Regions from separate parts of the Vibrio sp. R12-SG2-ISO1 genome, predicted to be linked through region 1. Evidence: predicted binding sites of a transcription regulator. Region 1 holds the regulator's gene; each other region holds the start of a gene.

Region 1 (4,292 bases):
TAGTCATCAATAAGTTCGCAAACTTAATCAAGACTGGGCAAAAAATCGCCCATTATTTTACCAAGGGAGAGCCATCGCGCTCTCCCCTGTACGTTATACCGCGAGTGCATAAAGTCCCTAGAACCCCTCTAGGAACTAGGCACTGACGACTAGGAACTCCCCCATCAACCAACGAGGCCCTATGATTATCCCTTGGCAACAAATCGCTCCTGACACCCTAGACAACCTGATCCGTGAATTTGTACTGCGTGAAGGGACGGACTATGGCGAGCAGGAAATCTCTCTTGACGAGAAAATCGCCCAGATCCGTCAGAGCTTGGTGAGTGGTGAAGCTGTGGTGGTCTATTCAGAGCTGCATGAGAGCGTGGATATTCAACTCAAATCAAAGTTTTAATATTTCCAGTGCGTTAAAAAACGCCATACCGTGATCAATCAATAGAACATGCTATATTGGTCATCATTTGACAAGGAATAAGACAAGGTTTGTCATGTCAGCAAAACACCCCATTATTGCCGTAACGGGCTCTTCCGGTGCGGGCACAACCACGACCTCTGAAGCGTTTCGCAAAATGTTTAACATGATGCGCGTGAAACCGGCTTGGGTGGAAGGGGACAGTTTCCACCGCTTTACGCGCCCAGAAATGGATGTCGAGATCCGCAAAGCGCGCGAGCAAGGACGCCACATCAGCTACTTTGGTCCGCAGGCGAACGACTTCCCTGCGCTGTCTGCGTTTTTTAAGCAGTATGGCAATGAAGGCACAGGGCAAATTCGTCGCTACTTGCACACCTTCGATGAAGCCGTGCCCTACAATCAAATGCCGGGCACCTTCACGCCGTGGCAAGATTTGCCGGAAAATTCTGACGTCTTGTTCTATGAAGGACTGCATGGCGGCGTGGTGGATGGTGAGGTTAATGTCGCCCAACACGTCGACTTTTTGATTGGCATGGTGCCGATTGTGAACTTGGAGTGGATTCAAAAATTCGTCCGTGACACGCGCGATCGCGGTCACTCACGCGAAGCGGTGATGGACTCGATTGTCCGCTCGATGGATGACTATCTCAACTACATTACCCCGCAATTTTCGCGCACCCACATCAACTTCCAACGCGTGCCGACCGTCGATACGTCCAACCCACTTAACGCTAAAGGCATCCCAAGTTTGGATGAGAGTTTCGTGGTGATCCGCCTGCGCGGCATCAAACAGGTCGACTTCCCATATCTGCTCGCTATGATTGATGGCTCTTTCATGTCGCGCCACAACACCATTGTCGTGCCGGGGGGTAAGATGAGTTTTGCGATGGAGCTCATCGTCAGACCTATCCTACAGCAGCTTATCGAGACGGGTAAAATTGGCTAGCGATCAGTCCTAAGACCCGTTTACTTGTCATACCGTGATCATGTGCACATTTTTGCGTAAACAATCACCAACTTGACACGATTAAAATCAAGAAATCCCTTTTGAAAAAGGCTACTATTTGTAACCGAAACAAAGATGGCTTGCAGCATTGAATAAGTGCTCTTATCCTAAAAAGCCTTGTTCAAGGCTTCGCGTCTTTTACTGGCGCGACAAAAATGGAAAGCGGCAAGCGTACCCTGCAGAGGAAGTGAGATATTATGGTTCTAGGTAAACCTCAAACCGATCCAACATTAGAGTGGTTCCTGTCACATTGTCATATTCATAAGTACCCATCAAAAAGCACATTGATCCACGCCGGTGAGAAAGCAGAGACGCTTTACTACATCGTCAAAGGCTCTGTGGCGGTACTGATTAAAGACGAAGAAGGTAAGGAAATGATCCTTTCTTACCTAAACCAAGGTGACTTTATCGGTGAACTTGGTCTATTTGAAGAAGATCAAGAGCGTACCGCTTGGGTTCGCGCTAAATCACCTTGTGAAGTTGCAGAGATCTCATTCAAGAAATTCCGTCAGCTTATCCAAGTCAACCCTGACATCCTGATGCGTCTATCTGCGCAAATGGCAAGCCGCCTACAAGTGACGAGCCAAAAAGTCGGTGACCTCGCCTTCCTAGACGTGACAGGCCGCATCGCGCAGACGCTACTTAACCTAGCGAAACAGCCAGATGCCATGACGCACCCAGACGGCATGCAAATCAAGATCACTCGTCAAGAGATCGGTCAGATTGTCGGCTGTTCACGTGAGACCGTTGGCCGAATCTTGAAGATGCTTGAAGAGCAAAACCTGATCTCCGCCCACGGTAAAACCATCGTCGTCTACGGCACGCGATAAGAGTTAGAGGCGAGTTCCTAGTGACGAGTTCCTAGAGAAAACCTTTAAAGATAAGAAAGCCACCCTGTCTACCAGCGGTGGCTTTTTATTTACCAGGCCCTAGCACCATCACCCACTACCCATCACCCATTTCACCAGCCCCCTCTAGGAACTAGTAACTAGGAACTAGGCACTCCCATCAACTAGGCACTCCCTACCCATTCGTACTCTCAAATATCTTATCCGCTGACGCCGCGACAAACCCTGGGTAGAGCTCCCCATTACTCATCTGATAGCGTTTGGCAAATTCGTAGAAGCCGCCTGGGATCACTTGCGTACCGTCACTAAAGCTCACCTCGACTTTGTCTGCCATGGTGGACGATTGCTCAAGCAGTACCTCTGGTGAGCCTTTCACTTCGCCGCCCGACTCATTGATGACAAAACCCGCTTGGCGAAGATGCTCATTCACCGCCGCCACCTCGTCAAATGCCTTGAGCTGATTAACGCTTACGGTGAAATGGTTAGCCCCATAGCCGTGCGCCGCAAGCCATGCTGCGTACTCACTCTCTTGGGCGAGGGTTTGAAAATCTTCATAGCTGAGATCCCACAAACGGCCCGCATACAAAAACTCATGGCTTTGTAGTGTGGATGCCTCCACTTGTGCCACCAGCTTGCTGACAATGCTTTGCAGAGGCGCTGAGCACTCTTCGACTTTCAGCTCACTGATGAACACTTTTGGCAGCGTCGGATCGGCGTGCTCATAGTGCTTGGCGACCAAGTGCTTGCTCTCAAAAAGATAATCACCACACGCTTGGTAACCCAGTGCAATAAATGGCGCAGCTAATGTCTCGATACCGAGCGGCGCGATGTTAAAGGTGCGCAGCGCAATATGGTCATTGATCAGCGGCTCATCTTCTTCTAAAAGCTGATGAACCTTGGCCGCTTGAGGGCATAGACGAGAAATATAGTCTTGCCACAGTAAATCGAACAGTTGAGCAGGCGTCATAACGTCTCCATGTTAATCGTGAAGCTGAATCGTAAAGCTAGTTCTTTAAAAGAATGGCTTAATCACAAACCTAGCAATGAATCGAACACCTTGGGCTCCAAGCGAGCCCAAGGTGCGTCTTACAGTTCTACACCCGGGCTTAACGTCTCAGGCAGCAAGGTGTGCTCGCCTTCCATCGACGCCATAGGGTAAGCGCAATAATCCGCAGCGTAGTAAGCACTTGGGCGAAGGTTGCCCGAGGCGCCCGGTCCGCCAAACGGCGCATCGCCACTCGCCCCAGTTAATTGGCGGTTGCGATTGACGATCCCTGCACGAATGTGGTCAACAAAGTAGGCCCACTCATCATCATCAGTGGACACCAGTCCAGCAGAGAGACCAAAGCGGGTGTCATTGGCCAGCTCAACCGCGCGCTCAAGACCTTGATAACGCACCACTTGCAGCAGCGGGCCAAAATACTCTTCATCTGGCAGCGCGTCGATGGCCGTGACATCAATAATCCCCGGAGTGACAAACGCCGCCTCGCCCGCTTTCGCTTCCACCAAGCTCACACCACCAAGGCTCTGTAAGTTCGCCTGTGCGTTGAGGATAAAGTGTGCCGCAGCTTTAGAAATTTGTGGTCCCATAAAAGGCGCTGGCTCTGCAAACGGCTGATCGACGCGCAGCTTGCGTGTGGCCTCAACCAAGCGATTGACCAAGGCATCGCCTTTGTCGCCCACAGGCACATAGAGACGACGCGCGCAGGTACAACGCTGCCCAGCACTGATAAAGGCCGATTGCAAAATGGTGTAGACCGTTGCGTCCAGCTCACCGTAGTGCTCACTGATGACCATAGGGTTGTTGCCGCCCATCTCCAGTGCCAGCATCTTGTCTGGCTGACCTGCAAACTGACGATGCAGCAGATGACCCGTATTGGCGCTACCAGTAAACAGCAGGCCGTCAATGCCTTTGGACTCCGCCAGCGCAATGCCCGTCTCTTTGCCCCCTTGGACTAAATTGATCACGCCCGCAGGTAATCCGGCTTGTTGCCACAGCTTCATCGCTAGCTCACCGGTCAGCGGC
Region 2 (4,292 bases), on a different contig from region 1:
ACGTGATTGACCTCGCCGACTACCGAGGTCGCAACAATGCGGCTTCGATAGACCGTGCTGTCAACTTGGCTCAGTGCCAGCTCAGCCAGCTCCAACGCTTTTTCTGGTTGGTTCTGGTTGATGGCGACTTGCGCGCGCAGGGCGTTGAATTCACCTTGCTCTTTGCTGCTGAGTACCACGTTGAACTGGCGCATTTGCTCATCGGCTTTGGCAAGCAAGTCACCGACATCGTTGTAGCGGTGCTGACTCTGAGCAAGCCACGCTTGCAACATACACAATTTCGGTTCGCTGTAGAGCTGCTCCGGCGATAACGAATCAATGGCCTGCTCTAGGGCTTTAAGTTCACCACCATTGAACATTTTCCAGCCAAACTGGCTCAAAATATCGGCGATCAGTTGGCTGTCTTTGGCTTCTTGCGCGTGTTTGAGTGCTTCATGGGGCGAGGATTGTTTGAGCCAAGCGCGCGCGGCGACTTGGTGCAGCTCTTGCTCTTTTTGCGGCATACGCGCTGAGCGCTCATGTGCAAGAAACTCGGCAAATAGATTGTGGAAGCGATACCAGTTTTGTTCACCTTCAAGCGGGTGGATAAACAACCCATAGCGGTTGAGTGACTCAATCATACTGAGAGCGTCATCACGCTGAGTCAGCGCTGCCACCATGCTGTCGTTGAAGTGATCCAGCACCGAACATTGCAGTAAGAACTGACGTGTCTCTTGGTCGAGAAGATCGAACACTTCTTCAATCAAATAATCCCACAGATGGGCGTGATTAAATTGCGAAAAAGACTCAGCCGATTGCGCCAACGTGCGATTTTGACCTTGCGCTTGAAGGGCGATCAACTGCAGGGCCGATGGCCAACCTTCGACGTAGTTGCGCAGGTTGTCTGCCGTGGCATCATCAATGCCATCGGCGATGCGCTGGTTGAAGAAACGGGTGGTCTCTTCGGTATCGAACGCCAGTAACTCGTCACCGATCTCAATCATCAGATCGCGCACACGTAAGTTGGCTGTGCCCAGGGGCGGCGCGGCGCGACTGGTGACGACTAATGTCAGATTGTCGGGCATGTGCTTGAGGAAAAAGCGCATCGCTTCGTGGATCTCATCGTCAGAAATGAGGTGGTAGTCATCGAGGACCACATAACACTCGTTAAAATACTCGGACATCTCCGCAAACACTTCACTGAACAAGGAGTGAAGTGAGGAAAATTGACGCTTTTCGGCCAATTTTTGCGAATTCGGGCAAGCCTGGTTGGTCGCTTTGTTTAGCGCTTGCAGCAGGTAGTTCATGAAGCGGAACGGGTCATTATCGCTTTCATCGATGCTGTACCAGCCGACATTAGGTTTGTCGGCGAGCCACTGGGCGGCCATGGTGGTTTTACCGTATCCGGCAGGCGAGCGAAAAAGCACCAGTTTGTAGCAGGGTGCTTGCTGAAGTAAATCAAGAACTCTTGGGCGTACGATGGCGTTGTGTAAACGGCCAGGACGCGTGAGTTTCGAAGGAATCCACATCTTCTCATCCTTATCTTATTGTCAGTGAACGTGTCAGCGAGCACGACGTCAAGATGGGTTGTTTTTTGTTCGATCTTTGTTGTTGAGTGGGATGTTACTTAAGAGTTGGGGGGATTGTTATGTGAGGAGAGCGACTTTTTCGCATATTTCACATTTTGCGCGTATCTACGCCCCTGTTTTGTGATTTGAGTCACGTTAATCTGTTCGGTAAAACTTGTATCAACTCATGATTTGCACGATAAATCGTGTAATTTGCACTCAGGATGAAAACATTCTGTGATTCACGCTGCATATTTTTCATTTGCCAGTTTTTGATTTCGACGAAGTTTCATACACCTTAGGTAAGGTCGTTTAGGGTCATGGTGTGATCTTAATCAACAGAGTCCAGTTCACTCATCGGTTTATTGCGAGTTGGATCACTGCTTGTTGTGAATTACGCCCTCTACGCCCTGACTCCTCCTCCTAAATCGCTACCGAAGTAGGAGGATGTTTTGCAAGACAGAGCATTGCACGATATGTCTCAGATGGATTGAAACCGATAAGTGAGATTTCTCTAATGAAACCTACTCAACAGAAAAAATTTGATAAAGCCAGCTTTCAAGCTGACGTTAAAATGCACCTTTCTGCGACCTACGCGAAAACCGTAGACACCGCGACACCGCGTGAATGGTACCTTGCTATGGGTAAAGCCCTGGCAGAGATCACCACGCTGGATCTTTTGAAAACCGAGCAAGACCCGCGCATCAAGAACGCGAAAAGCGTCAACTATCTATCCCTTGAATTTCTTATCGGTCGTTTAACCGGTAACAACCTAATCAGCTTAGGTCTCTACGAGCAGATCACAGATGCAATGGCCGAACTGGGCCAAAACCTGACCGACTTGTTGGAAGAAGAGCGCGACCCGTCTCTGGGTAACGGTGGTCTAGGTCGTTTGGCGGCGTGTTTTATGGATTCTTGTGCAGCGCAAGAGTTCCCAACCGTTGGTTACGGTTTGCACTACGAATACGGTCTGTTCAAGCAATCTTTTGTTGACGGACGTCAGCAAGAAGCGCCGGATGCTTGGCGTGGTGTCGAAGGCTACCCGTGGGAAGTCGCGCGCCCAGAATTGGCGCAAGAAATTGGTTTCTACGGCCGCGTTGAAGTGAGCTACGAGAACGGCAAAGAAGTACGCAAATGGGTACCGGGCATGAGCGTGAAAGCGATGCCTTGGGACTTACCGATTGTCGGTTATGAATCTGACACGGTATACCCGCTGCGTTTGTGGGAATGTCAGGCGATTGCGCCATTCTCATTGGCAAGTTTCAACAACGGTGATTACTTCGAAGCGCAGCACGCGCTGATTGACGCCGGTAACATCACTAAAGTGCTGTACCCGAATGACAACCATGAGAAAGGTAAAACACTGCGTTTGATGCAGCAGTACTTCCACTCAGCAGCATCGGTACGTGACATTTTACGTCGTCACGAAGCAGCGGGCTTTGCACTTGCGGATCTTCCAAAGCAAGAAACAATTCAGCTTAACGATACTCACCCAACGATTGCTATCCCTGAATTGATGCGCATTTTGCTCGATGAAAAAGGGCTATCTTGGGATAAAGCGTGGGAAATCAGTTCGCAAACCTTCGCGTACACCAACCACACACTATTGCCAGAAGCATTGGAAACGTGGCCAGAGTCTTTGATTCAACGTCTGCTACCACGTCATATGGAGATCATTTTTGAGATCAACCATCGCTTCCTACAAGAAGTGCGCGCAATGTGGCCGGGTGATGGTGAGAAGCAAGCGAAACTGTCGATCATCGAAGAAGGCTTCAACCGTATGGTTCGCATGGCAAACCTGTGTGTGATCGGTTCTTACGCGGTGAACGGTGTAGCGGCGCTGCACTCAGAGTTGGTGAAAAAAGATCTCTTCCCAGAGTTCCACGCGATGTTCCCAACGCGTCTGCACAATGTGACCAATGGTATTACGCCTCGTCGTTGGCTGAAGTTCTGTAACCCAGGTTTATCCGCGCTGATCACCGACAAAATCGGCAGTGAATGGCCAGCGAAGCTTGAGCAACTTGAAGGTATCGCGAAATACGCCGATGACGCCGAGTTCCAACAAGCGTTTATGGCGGTGAAGAAAGAGAACAAAGAGCGCTTGGCTAAGTGGGTATCAGACAACATGGGCATCGAGCTCGATACCAACGCGATTTTCGATGTACAAATCAAACGTCTGCACGAGTACAAGCGTCAGCACCTTGATTTGCTGCACATCTTGTCTCTCTACCACCGCATCATTAATGAGCCGGGTTTTGAGTGTACGCCGCGCGTCTGCTTCTTTGCGGCAAAAGCGGCGCCGGGTTACCACTTGGCGAAAGAGATCATCTTCGCAGTGAACAAGATTGCAGAGAAGATCAACAACGACCCACGCATTGGCAACAAGCTGAAAGTCGTCTTCATCCCTGACTACCGCGTGAGCATGGCAGAGATCATCATCCCAGCGGCGGACGTGTCTCAGCAAATCTCGTTGGCCGGTAAAGAAGCATCCGGTACGGGTAACATGAAGATGGCACTCAACGGTGCGCTGACTATCGGTACTATGGATGGGGCAAACGTTGAAATCCGTGAAGAAGTCGGCGACGACAACATCTACATCTTTGGTCTTGAAGTCGACGAAGTGGTTGCACTGAAGAAGGCTGGCTACAACCCATACGATTACTACCACGCGGACCCACTGCTCAAAGCGTCACTGGATCTACTGGCGGGTGAAGAGTTCACGCCGGGTCAACCGGGCCTACTGCG
Region 3 (4,292 bases), on a different contig from region 1:
GAAGACTGAGCGGACGATGTCAATATCATCCACGTGGCCACTTAACACCAGCGTGATCCCCACCTGGACCACCACGGCCAGTGCCACCAACGCCAAAGCAAGCAAAATTGAGAAACGTAAAATGCCAAGTTTGACCAAGAGGTCGACATAATACTGAGCGAGGTTTTTTATCGGTTTCATTAAACGCTCCGAGCCTAGAATCACCACTGCCTCATGATGGACAGTGGTTTCATACTACCTGTTTTGCCCTTGGGCTGCTAAGGCTTCTCTGACTCGGGAACGTTTAAATGTGGGATGTGTGAAGCGACAAGGCTTAGGGCCTGGCAAGTGGCGGCGCTGTGTAAACGAATGGACGCTCAATCAACGAGCCTTGCGCACCCAACGCATTGAGCGAGCGCCCAATTTCCGTCATCGCCAGCCAGCGGTTTTCACACCAAAGCGGTGCCAACAAGGTAGGTCTGCGTGCCGCCGAAGAGACGCGATGATAGACCACTTCCGGTGGCGTCATGCGGATCATTTCACTGGCAATAGCAACATATTCATCAAGCTCAGGCGCCTGCAGTTTACCTGCTCGCCACGCTTTAGCCATGGTACTGCCTTCTACAATGTGCAAGCCGTGCAGTTTGATGCCATCGGTACCCACCGCCAACACTTGGCGCAAAGTCTCAAGGTTGTCATCGCGTGTTTCGCGCGGCAAGCCCACAATCAGATGAGTACACACTTTGATCCCGAGCGCTCTAGCGCGCTCGGTGATGCGTGCATAACACTCAAAGTCGTGGCCACGGTTGATGCGTTTAAGGGTGTCGTTGTTGGCGGTTTGTAAGCCAAGCTCTAGCCAGATTTCATAGCCTTGCTCAACGTAGTCAGACAGCAGTTCAAGCACCGCATCAGGCACACAATCTGGCCGCGTCCCTACGCACAATCCGACGATGTCCGCCGCTTTGAGCGCCTCTTCATACATCGACTTGAGCACTTGCACCTCAGCGTAGGTACTGGTGTAAGCCTGAAAATAAGCCAGATACTTGTTCGCGCGGCGAATCTCCCCCGCTCGGTCAGTGAGTTGGGCTTGAATGCTTTTTACTTGAGCTTGCTCATCAGCAAACGAAGCGACATTGCAAAAGGTACAGCCACCACGGCCAATCGTCCCGTCGCGATTCGGGCAACTGAACCCACCGTGCAAGGTCAGCTTGTGCACTTTCTCTTTATAGCGACGCTGGAGATCTTGACCAATGGTATTGACTAATTCGTGTAGCTGCATTTCCCACCCAAACGTAAATAAATCTCATTAAGATTTATGTAAAAAAATTACAATCATGAAAATAATTCGGGGAGGAATCTACCGATTTCAAACAGGCGCAACTTTAATCAGAGTCAATAAACATTCATTAAATACAGGCATTTCGCTAAATGTTACGCAAAAGTTAAACGCAATGGTGCATGTTCATGCGAAAAAAGTGGGCGACAAGGGCGAGTTTTCATTGCATTTGCTGCTGACAAAATTGTAGGATACTTACAGTTTTTGTGATTTTTATTACAGACAAAATTGCAAAATCATCGGCGGTATCCACCTCCCACCTATATAAATCACTACATAGTGACAATAAAAACACGGATATCACCAAGGATTGTTTTTCTCGCAATATTTTTCCTGCGAGATACGGAACGGAATCTAAGTCTCCCACCTCGGTTGACTTCGAATCATACAAATCAAGGACAAGACGCCCCTGCGGATTAGGGTAATTGCGTCTAATTGAACTGGAAGGATGTATCTATGGTAGATAGAGAGCAAAGTTCTCAGGGTCTATATACTCCAGAACTGGAGCATGACGCCTGTGGTATCGGTTTTGTTGCTCACCTGAAAAACCGTAAATCACACGAAGTTGTGACTCAAGCACTCGATATGCTCGCTCGCATGGAACACCGCGGTGGTCAAGGTTGTGACCCTTGTAGTGGTGATGGTGCGGGTATCTTGTTGCAAAAACCCCATGAATTTCTTTTAGAAGAAGCAGTAAAGCTCGGTATCAAACTGCCTTCTTTTGAAAAATACGGCGTTGGCGTGGTTCTCTTCCCGAAAGATGAACACAAACGCGAGCAATGTCGTGACATCTTAGAGCGAAACGCCAAGCGTCTCGATCTAGAAATCATTGGCTACCGCGTACTGCCAACCGACAACTCTATGATCGGCGCCGATCCTCTCAGCACTGAGCCTCAGTTCGAGCACGTGTTTGTCACTGGCGGCCCAGGTATGACGCCAGAAGAGCTTGAGCGCAAGCTGTACGTGCTGCGTAACTACACGGTACGCGTCTGCCTTGAGAGCGTGTCGAACATTGGTGATGATTTCTACATCAACTCCATGTCTTACAAAACCTTGGTGTATAAGGGTCAGTTGACCACAGAGCAAGTGCCTCAATACTTCCTCGACCTGCAAAACCCTACCATGGTGACGGCGCTAGCCTTGGTACACTCTCGCTTCTCTACCAACACCTTCCCGAAATGGCGTCTGGCGCAACCTTTCCGTTATATCGCCCACAACGGTGAGATCAACACCGTTCGCGGTAACTTAAACTGGATGAAAGCCCGTGAGGCGATCATCGAGTCGGATCTGTTTACACAAGCAGAAATCGACATGCTATTGCCTATCTGTCAAGAAGGCAGCTCGGACTCTTCAAACTTCGATATGGCACTTGAGCTACTGGTCCTCTCTGGTCGTAGCCTGCCACACGCATTGATGATGATGATCCCAGAGGCGTGGCAAGAAAACAAAACCATGGATCCGACACGTCGCGCGTTCTACCAGTATCACGCGAACATCATGGAACCTTGGGACGGCCCAGCGTCAGTCTGCTTTACCGATGGTGTCCAAGTAGGCGCAACGCTCGATCGTAACGGCCTGCGCCCGTCTCGCTACACCGTGACTAAAGACAACTTCCTTGTGATGGCGTCTGAGTCTGGCGTTGTGGATATTGCCCCAGAGAACGTCGAGTTCCGCGGCCGCTTGCAGCCAGGTCGTATCTTCGTTGCGGACTTAGAACAAGGTCGCATTATCTCTGACGAAGAAGTCAAAGATACCATCGCAGGTGCTCAGCCTTACGAACAGTGGGTGAAAGATAACCTACTTAGCCTGAAGAAACTGCCTGATGCGAGCAACCAGTTCAGCCAGCCTTCTCCAGAGCGCCTTCTCCATCGTCAACAAGCGTTTGGTGTCAGCACTGAAGAAGTGAATGAAATCATCGTTCCAATGGCGAAAGAAGGCAAAGAGCCGCTGTCTGCCATGGGCGCAGACTGGCCATTGGCTGTCTTGTCTCACCAGTCTCAGCATCTATCCAACTACTTTAAGCAGTTGTTTGCTCAGGTTACCAACCCACCGATCGACCCGATCCGTGAGCGTATGGTGATGTCACTCAATACCTACCTAGGTAAAGACCATAACCTGTTGACTGAAACTCCGCTTCACTGTCAAAAAGTGGAACTGGAATCGCCAGTGCTCGCGAACTCTGAGCTCGAGAAATTACGTGCGATCGACAACGAACACCTACAGGCGAAAACGCTTGATATCGTATTCCAAGCCAATGAAGATCAAGGCAAGTTAGAGCGTGCATTGAAGCGTATCTGTCAATACGCCGAAGATGCGGTGGTCGATGGCTACTCAATCATCCTACTCACAGACCGCGCAGTGAACTCAAACCACGCGGCTATTCCAGCCATGTTGGCCGTCGGCGCCGTTCACCATCACCTGATCCGCAAAGGTCTACGCGCGAAGTGTGACATTGTGGTTGAAACCGGTGATGCACGTGAAACGCACCATTTCGCGACGCTACTTGGCTACGGCGCCAATGCCGTCAACCCGTACTTGGTGATTGAGACCATTGTTGAGCTGCAACGTACCAAGAAGCTCGATCCAGAAGCCAGCCCACGCGATCTGTTTGATAACTATCGCAAGGCGATCAACGGTGGTCTGCTGAAGATCTTCTCTAAGATGGGCATCTCAACCTTGCAGTCTTACCATGGCGCACAGATCTTTGAAGCGCTTGGTATCCACAAATCCGTGGTCGACAAATACTTCACGGGTACCGTCTCTCGTATTCAAGGTTTGACGCTCGATGACATCGCAAAAGAAGTCCTTATTCGTCACCGTATCGGTTACCCACAACGCGAAATCCCAGTGCAAATGTTGGATGTTGGCGGTGTCTACCAGTGGAAACAGCGCGGTGAAAAGCACCTCTTCAATCCTGAGACGATTTCGCTGTTGCAACAATCAACACGCAACAAAGATTACGATCAATTCAAGCAAT

Evidence for each region. The regulator CRP, encoded in region 1, controls carbon source genes, mostly activating them, when cyclic AMP is high. The targets are predictions, from matches to a motif close to TGTGANNNNNNTCACA.
Region 2: the regulator CRP is predicted to act here: its motif matches at 1,688-1,703, upstream of malT (HTH-type transcriptional regulator MalT).
Region 3: the regulator CRP is predicted to act here: its motif matches at 1,521-1,536, upstream of gltB (glutamate synthase large subunit).

Annotation. Positions count from the first base shown of each region.
Region 1 is NZ_JCBDGO010000029.1:64,220-68,511, forward strand. It holds gene AC6R10_RS18380 (SH2 domain-containing protein) at 1-13, shown strand, start outside; gene AC6R10_RS18385 (YheU family protein) at 182-394, shown strand; gene AC6R10_RS18390 (phosphoribulokinase) at 489-1,358, shown strand; gene crp (cAMP-activated global transcriptional regulator CRP) at 1,616-2,248, shown strand; gene AC6R10_RS18400 (DUF1338 domain-containing protein) at 2,442-3,233, opposite strand; gene astD (succinylglutamate-semialdehyde dehydrogenase) at 3,353-4,292, opposite strand, start outside.
Region 2 is NZ_JCBDGO010000005.1:119,192-123,483, reverse strand. It holds gene malT (HTH-type transcriptional regulator MalT) at 1-1,508, opposite strand, end outside; gene AC6R10_RS04880 (glycogen/starch/alpha-glucan phosphorylase) at 2,065-4,292, shown strand, end outside.
Region 3 is NZ_JCBDGO010000008.1:660,747-665,038, forward strand. It holds gene arcB (aerobic respiration two-component sensor histidine kinase ArcB) at 1-180, opposite strand, end outside; gene mnmL (tRNA modification radical SAM protein MnmL/YtqA) at 314-1,258, opposite strand; gene gltB (glutamate synthase large subunit) at 1,772-4,292, shown strand, end outside.